DNA from 3 places in the Providencia sp. Marseille-Q8014 genome. Region 3 is predicted to be linked to each of the others. Evidence: predicted binding sites of a transcription regulator. Region 3 holds the regulator's gene; each other region holds the start of a gene.

Evidence for each region. Region 3 encodes Fur, which represses iron uptake genes when iron is present. Its sites were predicted from a motif close to ATAATAATGAGAACNACTATCAA; they were not measured.
Region 1: a site for Fur is predicted at 1,924-1,946, ahead of ACWPW6_RS15155 (TonB-dependent siderophore receptor). Genes of this name have one in related genera too.
Region 2: a site for Fur is predicted at 2,154-2,176, ahead of ACWPW6_RS10760 (siderophore-interacting protein). Genes of this name have one in related genera too.

Annotation. Positions count from the first base shown of each region.
Region 1 covers NZ_CBCOPT010000001.1:3,423,130-3,426,418, reverse strand. Annotated here, with positions in the region: gene ACWPW6_RS15165 (HEAT repeat domain-containing protein) at 680-916, shown strand; gene ACWPW6_RS15160 (HdeA/HdeB family chaperone) at 1,233-1,532, shown strand; gene ACWPW6_RS15155 (TonB-dependent siderophore receptor) at 2,054-3,289, shown strand, end outside.
Region 2 covers NZ_CBCOPT010000001.1:2,457,705-2,460,993, forward strand. Annotated here, with positions in the region: gene ACWPW6_RS10745 (cytochrome ubiquinol oxidase subunit I) at 1-920, shown strand, start outside; gene cydB (cytochrome d ubiquinol oxidase subunit II) at 910-1,920, shown strand; gene ACWPW6_RS10755 (DUF2474 domain-containing protein) at 1,877-2,056, shown strand; gene ACWPW6_RS10760 (siderophore-interacting protein) at 2,218-3,057, shown strand; gene ACWPW6_RS10765 (hypothetical protein) at 3,212-3,289, shown strand, end outside.
Region 3 covers NZ_CBCOPT010000001.1:2,995,846-2,999,134, reverse strand. Annotated here, with positions in the region: gene ACWPW6_RS13250 (beta-N-acetylhexosaminidase) at 1-917, shown strand, start outside; gene fur (ferric iron uptake transcriptional regulator) at 1,469-1,918, opposite strand; gene fldA (flavodoxin FldA) at 2,087-2,614, opposite strand; gene ybfE (LexA regulated protein) at 2,760-3,053, opposite strand; gene ACWPW6_RS13230 (type I secretion system permease/ATPase) at 3,224-3,289, opposite strand, start outside.

The sequences.
Region 1 (3,289 bases), 430 kb from region 3:
TTTTAGTTATGAGTCCTTGTGCGGCTTGGTTATGAACTTAATTAGAACCAGGCCATTTTTGAATTGGCTTCGTCCAGCTACGTACTGATCCACCAATACAACACTTCGGTTATTTCGCTTCTGGACAATCATATTCATGGTACTTTTCTTATTTTGAAACCGCTATATCCCATCGTGATACTATTATGAGTGTCTTCCTCAGTGAACTATGCTCGCTAATCTTTTTGGAACATCAAGACAAACATTTTCAGTTTACCGTTCTAATCTCAAGATGTCTTGATGTAAAAATTACTTCGTTGCCTGCTCGATACTTGTTCATCACTCTAACACAATTGATATTGTCCTATGAAAATTCAAATTGATGGATAGCTCAGTTGTTGTATAAGCTTATATTACAGATAAAAGTGCCTTCGATTATAATCCAACTGATCAAACGTTGATGGCTCATCAACTATAGAATTATATTATTATTAATGGTATTTAATAATTTATTAGAGGAGTGATAATCATAAAAATCTAAATAAAACGTTTTTTTGGTAATATGCCAAAAATAATCTATAAATGTGTAAAAGCATTATTAGCTACTCAATTGGTTTCATAATAAAGTGAGATGTAATGGGTTATTTGATTTAAAATAACTAATTATACTTAATTTCTTCTTGTTATAACGAGTTGAACCATGGAAAAACAAATTATAAATACACTCATCGAGTTAACCTTTCGTGGTAACGATGATGTCAAAATTGCAGCGATCTCTGCATTGGGTGATTATAAAGCGACAATAGAGCAGCAAGAAGCTGTTGTTAGATTAATTGATTTATGCAAAGACCCAAATAAAGAAGTGGCGGTATCTTCCATCCGCTCTTTAAGCAAGCTATCTGAGCATTTTAGTCGCTTAGTTACATATAATGACTGAGGCTCTCTTATAAATTGATTTTATGATATTGACCAACCTTTAATTAGTTTAAAAATATTAAACAATAATAATTTATACTCTCTTTAGTATGTATTTTTATTTCAGCTTTTTAACAGCAAAAAATTTTTTGTTATGTTGTTAATTAGTTGTCATTAATAATGACTTATTTTTTTTATTAAAATGCCTTAATTGGATGGTCGTTTTTGTTTTATTATAATCTTATTATCCTAATAAGATTATATAAACTTTAATAAGTTTGTGATAAAAATAAACAGCCACATTGTTATGCATTATTTATACACATAAGAGGTTTATAATGAAAAAGATTGTTATCTCTAGCGTTTTAGCTGCAATGGCAGCATTCTCTTTTAATGCGATGGCTGCGGACTCGAATATTGTCACGCCTGAAAAAATGACTTGTCAGGAATATATTAACCTGAACCCACAAAGCTGGGCACCTGTTGCATTGTGGATCACCAATATGGATACACAATTTAAAGGTGGTGATTATGTTGCGTTAACAGAGCAAAGCGTTGCTGAAGCGCCACAGATTGTTGAATTCTGTAAGAAGCACCCTGAAGGTACGTTACAAGATTACTTAGCGTCAAAAAAATAAGTTAAATTTATGCCCTAGATAATTTCAATTTAGGTTAGTTGATAAGTGAGTAAGTCGTTAGGCACAGATAAATGTTGTGGCGAGTACGAGCGAACCTAATCAGCAACGTTGTCACTTGAAATATCATGGGTAGTACAAAATCAAAGCCTTGTTAATGTGGTGTTTGTTTTTAGTTTAATTAAAGGCAAACACCCTACTATTTGTTTTATATATCGTTTTAATTAGAGCAACGCTTTCTAGCCACTTTATTTATAAGTGTCCATTAATGGCAATTCAAGATTCGATAATCCTGCTTTTTGTCTGACCTTCTCCAACATTTCTTTTTCTGATTTATAAATATTCTGCTTTTCCCTCCTCTTTCCGTCGGCGATGTCTAAAAAAAGACGCAAGAATGATAATAGTTCTTAATAGTATGTTTATTATCAGTTAAAATTATCCGCTAATTTAGCCGGATAAAAAGCCGTAATGTTATCGGCAGCGGTCTGTAAAAAAACACGACAACCTATTAGGATCTTAGGCACATGAAAATTAGGCATCTTTGGATACTCTCTCCATGTTTTGCTTCTTTTATTGCACCAGCAACATTCGCAGCAGAAAACAAACAAGATGAAATGACTGTCTCGGCAACGCGTTCTTATCGAAGTGTGTCGGAGATGGCTCAAACTACTTGGGTTATCGATAATGCGGAAATAGAACAGCAAGCAGAAGGAGGTAAAGAGTTAAAAGATATTCTGTCACAATTGATCCCCGGCATGAGTGTTAGCGGTCAAGGGCGTACTAATTACGGTATGAATATGCGTGGCCGCTCAATGATTGTGATGGTGGATGGGGTCCGTTTAAATTCTTCACGTATTGATAGCCGCCAATTAGATTCTATCGACCCGTTTAATATTAACCATATTGAAGTGATTTCTGGCGCCACTTCTTTATATGGTGGCGGTAGTAGTGGTGGATTAATTAATATTGTCACCAAAAAAGGCCAAGAAGAAAAACAAGTCGACTTACAAATTGGCGGAAAAACCGGCTTTAGTAATGGCAAAGATCATGATGAAAATATTGCCGCGGCCATGAGTGGGGGGAATGAAAACGCCCATGGTCGTTTATCCGTTGCCTATCAACGTTATGGTGGTTGGTATGATGGCAAAGGTAAGGCAATTAATATTGATAATACACAAACAGGTCTACAATTTTCTGACCGCTTGGATGTCATGGGCGCTGGGGTTATTAATATTGATGATAATCAGCAGCTACAAGCCACGGTTCAATATTATAAAAGTGAGTCCGATGGTAAACATGGGCTTTATTTAGGCAAAGATTTTGCGGCGGTGAAAGGCCAAGGCGAGGCTCATAATAGTGATAAATTAAATTCAGATCGCTTACCTGGGACTGAGCGTCACATGCTGAATTTACAATATTCGAATGGTGACCTTTGGGGGCAAGATTTTGTTGCCCAAGTTTATTATCGTGATGAGTCACAAAAATTCTATCCATTCCCTACGCTAAATAAGGCAAAGGATGTCACCAGTATTAGCGCCTCTGATCAAAAAACCAATTTCTATGGTACTAAGCTGACGTTTAATAGCGAGCCGGTTGAGCATTTGACGCTGACGTATGGTGCTGACGCTGAGCACGAACAATTTCGTGCCAACCAAATGTTCTTTAATTTAGATAAAGCGAAAGAATCGGGTGGCATGGATTTGAAAAAAGCCTATCAAGTTGGGCGTTATCCAAGTTATACCACAACCAATATGGCCGCT
Region 2 (3,289 bases), 540 kb from region 3:
TTATCTCAACTTTTTGGATCCTTGCATCCAACAGCTTTATGCAAACGCCACAAGGATTTGAAATTGTTGATAACCGTATCGTCCCCGTTGATTGGTTAGCCGTTATTTTCAATCCCTCTTTCCCTTATCGCTTATTGCATATGACAACGGCGGCCTTCCTCGCGGCGGCATTTTTCATAGGGGCGTCAGCGGCATGGCACCTGCTTAAAGGCAATCGCTCTTCCGCCATGAAGAAAATGTTTTCCATGTCACTATGGTTAATCTTAATTTTAGCACCTCTTCAAGCGCTCATTGGTGATGCTCATGGATTAAATACATTGAAACATCAACCCGTTAAAGTCGCCGCGATGGAAGGACATTGGGAGAATAAACCCGGTGAAGCTACCCCATTGATCCTGTTCGGTATTCCTAATATGGAAAAAGAGAAAACTGAATATGCGCTCGAAATTCCCTATCTTGCGAGCATCATTTTGACACACAGCTTGGATAAGCAAGTTCCCGCGTTAAAAGATTATCCCCCCGAAGATAGACCGAATGTGTTTATGGTGTTCTGGTCATTTCGTGTCATGGTTGGGCTGGGTTTATTGATGATCGCCGCTGGCGTTTGGGGATTATGGTTGCGCTACCGTAAAAATCTTTATGAATCAAAAACCTTCTTACGTTTTATGTTTGTCATGGCTCCCTCTGGTTTGATCGCTATTTTAGCCGGTTGGTTTACCACAGAGATAGGACGTCAGCCTTGGGTCGTCTATGGATTACAAAGGACATCCGATGCCGTCAGTGCTCATGGCGAAATGCATATGAGTATCAGTCTATTAGCATTCTTTATTGTTTACGGTAGTGTTTTTGGTATTGGCTATATGTACATGATGAAATTAATTCGCAAAGGGATCCAGGAGGATACAACTCATGGGCATTGATTTACCACTTATTTGGTTTGTCATCATTGTATTCAGTATTTTGATGTACATTGTTATGGATGGTTTCGATTTAGGGATTGGTATCTTATACCCAGCCTTGAAAGATAGCCAAGATCGCGACTTGATGATGAACAGTGTCGCGCCTGTGTGGGATGGCAATGAAACATGGCTAGTATTAGGTGGTGCGGGTTTATTTGGTGCCTTCCCCCTCGCCTATGCCATTGTACTGGATGCGCTATCGATTCCTCTCACCTTTATGCTATTGGCCTTGATTTTCCGAGGGGTTGCTTTTGAGTTTCGTTTCCGAGCCGATGAATCACACCGCAAGCATTGGGATCATGCCTTTATCTGGGGTTCTATCTTTGCCACTTTTGTACAAGGTGTTGTTGTTGGTGCCTTTATTCAAGGTTTCCATGTCGAAAACCGTGTTTACATGGGAGGCTATTTTGATTGGTTCTCACCATTCCCATTATTCTGTGGTTTCGGCTTAGTTATTGCTTATGCCCTACTCGCTTGTGGCTGGCTGATTATGAAAACCGAAGGACACTTACGACAAACAATGTACCGTTTATTACGCCCATTAACGTTATTAATGCTTGCCGTGATCGCGGTCATTAGTGCATGGACGCCTGTCCTTAATGAGGCTATTTATCAGCGCTGGTTTAGCCTTCCAAACCTATTCTTCTTCCTACCAGTACCGTTATTAGTCCTTGGTTGTGTCTATATCATGTTAATCAGTGCCAAACGCAAACGGTCAGACAGCGTGCCTTTTTTAGCGGCCTTAACATTGATTTTCCTTGGCTTTACTGGTTTAGGCATCAGTATCTGGCCAAACCTGATCCCACCTGCGATTAGCTTCCGTGATGCCGCAGGACCAATGGAAAGTTTAGGCTTCATGCTGGTTGGCGCACTGTTTATTATCCCTATTATTTTGGTTTACACCTATTGGAGTTACTATGTCTTCAGAGGAAAAATTACCCCAGACCAAGGCTACCACTAATCACACTGTTTCATCGCCATGGTGGAAAAAAATAGGTTGGATGGCAATAATTTGGTTTGGGAGTGTCCTAGCGTTATTTGCCTTCTCATCCCTATTTAGGCTGTTAATGACCGCCGCGGGAATGAAAGTGAAATAAATTTCGTTGTTTGGAATGCCGTATTGTGTCAAATACGGCATTTTTTTACTCTAAAAATGTTTGGTTTTCGGTGATTTATATTCAAGAAAAGCATGATATGATAATGATAACAATTCCCAAATAATAATTTTATCATTATCATTAATAAAAGGAGACCGCCTGTGGCAAATGACAAACCAGTCGAAAAAAATATTTACCGCCCGGCGCCACCACAGCTGATTCAGGTCAAATCTGTTACCGATATTAGCCCTTCAATTCGTAGTATCACTTTCACTGGCGAACGGCTTGGTGACTATCCAACCCAATGTGAAGGTGGCCATATTAAAATTTTCCTTGCCCCCGATTTAAAAAGCCAGCCTGCATTACCTATCCTCAGTGAACATGGCCGTAGTTGGCCTACCGATAAGCCGCGTCCGTTTGTTCGTACCTACACGGTGCGTGCGATCCGTCCGGAAGTGAAAGAAATAGATATTGAGTTCGCCATGCATGACGGTAATGAAGGTCCTGCTTACTTGTTCGCTCGTGATGCTGTAGAAGGTAACTGGATGGGAATAACCAACCCAGGTGGTCCAGACCCATTATTACCGCATAGCCAGCATTATTTTATGGCTGGAGACTCTAGCTCCTTGCCCGCCATTGCAGCCTTACTGGAAAAAATGCATGCAAAAGCAACCGGTAAAGTGGTTTTACGTTTAGACCACCCAGACGATATGCGTGAATTAATCAAACCAGCAGGGATTGAGGTGATATGGGTTTGTGGCGGCATCAACAAAACTGAAGAATTAATCAATACCTTCAAATCTTGGGATATTCCCTCTGAAGATGCTTCATTTTGGATCGCTGGCGAAGATCAAATAATTCGCGATTTACGCCGTTTTGTACGTCGTGATAAAGGCTTTGGTCGTGAAAGCATTTATGCTATTCCTTATTGGCGTTATGGCTATGATGAGGAAGGTTATCATCAAGAAAGACATCACGTCATGGATAACCCTGACGATTAAGAAGTAACAATAGCGAATAACATGAAAGTGATGGTTATTACCATCACTTTTTCTATAGCGCAATGCGTGTCAATATGTGCTTTATTCTGCCACTCACTTTTCAATAATTATCATGTGATCTATTGTATTTGCTTAACTTTAAGAAGGAGTTCTTATGCGTATAGGATTATTAACCGCTTTGATAGTCGTCCTTTCAGGATGCTCAACCCCCTCCCCTGATGATAAAAAAGAG
Region 3 (3,289 bases):
GAGGTGATGTGAGTGACTTTGATCATCTCTCCAGCCATTTTGCTAAACAAGTGAGTGAAAGTTTACAGCAAAAAGGGGTGACAACAATGCAAGCTTGGCAGGATGGTTTGAAAGATGCTTCTAGTGCAAACGATTTTGCAACGGATAATGTCAGGGTTAACTTCTGGGATACACTGTATTGGGGAGGATTCGATTCGGCGAATGATTGGGCTAATAAAGGTTATCAAGTGGTCATTTCGAACCCTGACTATGTGTATTTAGATATGCCTTATGAAGTCAATCCAAATGAAAGTGGCTATTACTGGGCGACCCGAGCGAGTGACGAACAAAAAATCTTTTCTTTTGCGCCTGATAATTTACCACAAAATGCGGAAACTTCCGTTGATAGGGATGGTAACTCATTTAGTGCGAAAAGTGATAAGCCATGGCCAGGTGTCTATGGTCTTTCTGGACAACTATGGAGCGAAGCTGTAAGGACGGATGATAAGGCGGAATACATGCTATTTCCTCGCATCCTGCCTTTAGCTGAAAGGGCATGGCATAAAGCGCAATGGGAAAATCAGTACCAAATAGGTCGTGAATATATCGGCGGTAAAACCAATTATGTTTCACAGCAAAAACTGGCAGATGATTGGAGCCGTTTTGCGAGTCTCGTTGGTATGAAAGAGTTACCCCGCCTAGATAGAGCAGGGGTGGCTTATCGTATCCCTGTGCCTGGTGCGAAAATTGAAAATGGCCTTTTACTCGCCAATATCAGTTATCCAGGTTTAGTGATTGAATATGCTTTAGCAGATAGCGACCATTGGCAAACGTATTCAGCACAAAAGCCTCCAAAGGTTAAGGGTAATGTAAAAGTACGAGCCAAAAACCCAGCTGGAACAAGAACAAGTCGTGTAGAAACGGTGGTACAAAAATAACGAGAGGCTATGAGGGTGGTGCCAGAGCGTACCACCTCTTTAAATGCTAGGTTTAACCGCCTATTACAGTACTCGTGTATGTTTAATAGACGATGATTGCCAAGAAATTAACGCTTTCAGCTTCAATAGACACCGCTTTTTTCTATATCCAGACGACATGTATTTTGAGGAGACTCAGTAATCTCGTCATTGGCACTTAGGTGCTTTATCTTTTCTAATACACCTTTCCCTGACAATCGCACCATCAGGTTCATCGTAAACTGTTAGCTATTTATAGTTAGCTGAGTTTATAGATACAATATAATGATGCGACTGTTTGATTAACGTCTGTTTTGTCATGAGATCGATGATTGGAAAATAGAAGGATGGGAGAGATGATGACTCAGGATGTTTTTCTTGATAAATAAGGCAAGCTGACGCAAGACATGCGTCAGTATTTAGCGATAAATAAAAGAAAACCCCATGTGATTCATGAGGTTTATCAGTATATATATAAGGAGCTAAATACGTTCCTTTTTATGAATTATGTTAATGGTTTTTCAACCATTAAATTACTCTTTTGCTTCGTGAGCATCCGCATTTTCGCGGCAATCGCCATCAGCACAGTGACCATATAGGTACAAGCTGTGGTTAGAGAGTTTAATACCATGGCGTGCAGCAATATTGGTCTGACGTTCTTCAATGGATTTATCAGAGAATTCGATAACTTTACCACAATCTAAACAAATCAGATGATCGTGGTGGTGCTGTTGAGTCAGTTCAAAAACGGATTTACCGCCTTCAAAGTTATGACGTGTGACAATGCCAGCATCATCAAATTGGTTCAATACGCGGTATACCGTAGCCAGACCGATCTCTTCGCCCATATCAATGAGTTTTTTATAGAGATCTTCCGCACTGACGTGATGGCACTCAGGCTCCTGAAGTACTTCCAATATCTTTAATCTTGGAAGAGTGACTTTGAGTCCAGCATTCTTCAATGCTTTGTTGTTGTCTGTCATGCGGGTTTGTCCTGTATCTTAAATCATAAATTTAACAATAATGAGACATTTTTAACATAAGCTCAGTTGTCATCGAAACTGATTTACAATTATAGGCATGGAAATAAAAAATAGAAACCATGCTCTGTCTCATTATTATAATAGTTTCATTTTATTTCTATCGTCAGCTTAGCCCAAAATTTCGGCTAGAGACATCTCTTCTGAAATTTGTTGTACCCATGCATCAACGCGTTCTTCAGTCAGCTCAGGCTGGCGGTCTTCATCAATAGCAAGGCCGATAAAGTGATTATCATCTGCCATACCTTTAGACACTTCAAAATGGTAGCCATCTGTAGGCCAATGACCGACAATGACAGCGCCACGTGGTTCAATAATATCGCGAATGGTCCCCATTGCATCACAGAAGTATTCTGCGTAGTCTTCTTGGTCACCACAGCCAAATAGCGCGACAAGTTTGCCATCAAAATCAATTTCTTCGAGGGTTGGGAAAAAGTCATCCCAATCACATTGAGCTTCGCCGTAATACCAAGTTGGGATACCGAGAAGTAGAATATCGAATGCTTCAATATCTTCTTTGCTGCATTTAGCAATATCATGAACTTCCGCGTTCTCACTGCCTAATCTCTTTTGGATCATCTTGGCAATATTTTCTGTATTACCAGTGTCACTACCGAAGAAAATGCCTATGACTGCCATAAAGTGAATAACCTCTTGTTTTTCCAATCTGGTTTGTTCAAGCCAGATAGGGCTAAATTTGAACTAAAATAACGAGAATTTTGGCCCTATTTTGGCGAAAAAGCGTGAATAAATCTGTCGAATTTGTGTGATTTAGAAGAGGAAATCATTCACCAGAAGGCTCGTAGACCAGTGCTAGTTGTGACATCAACATTTCTTCTATTAGCTCACTACGGCTCATGTTTTTTTCATCAGCCAATTGATTCAATATGGCCACTGCATCTTCATTGAGTTTTAATTCGACGCGGCGTAGTCCTTTGACCTTATCACGCTTAAGTTGGTTTCGTTTGTTAATTCTTAATTGTTCATCCCGCGATAGCGGACTTGTTTTAGGTCGCCCAGGCCTGCGTTCCTCAGCGAACAAATCAAGGGTAGTGCGATCAGTTTGTTCTTTTGCCATATTTTTTTAATGCTAAAGGGCGTGTACCAATAATCCAGCGCGCAATGATACCCTAGCTGACTCCCTTGTACCATAGCGTATATGGAGCGAAAGTTATTGATAGTAAAAAAAAGAATGATTTGCTTGAAAAAGCACCAATCTAGATTCTATTGGTGCTAATTAAGCACAATTTACTGGGTCTGCTGCCGCCACAGACGGGCATAAACGCCATTTTTCTGTAGTAAATTTGGGTGGGT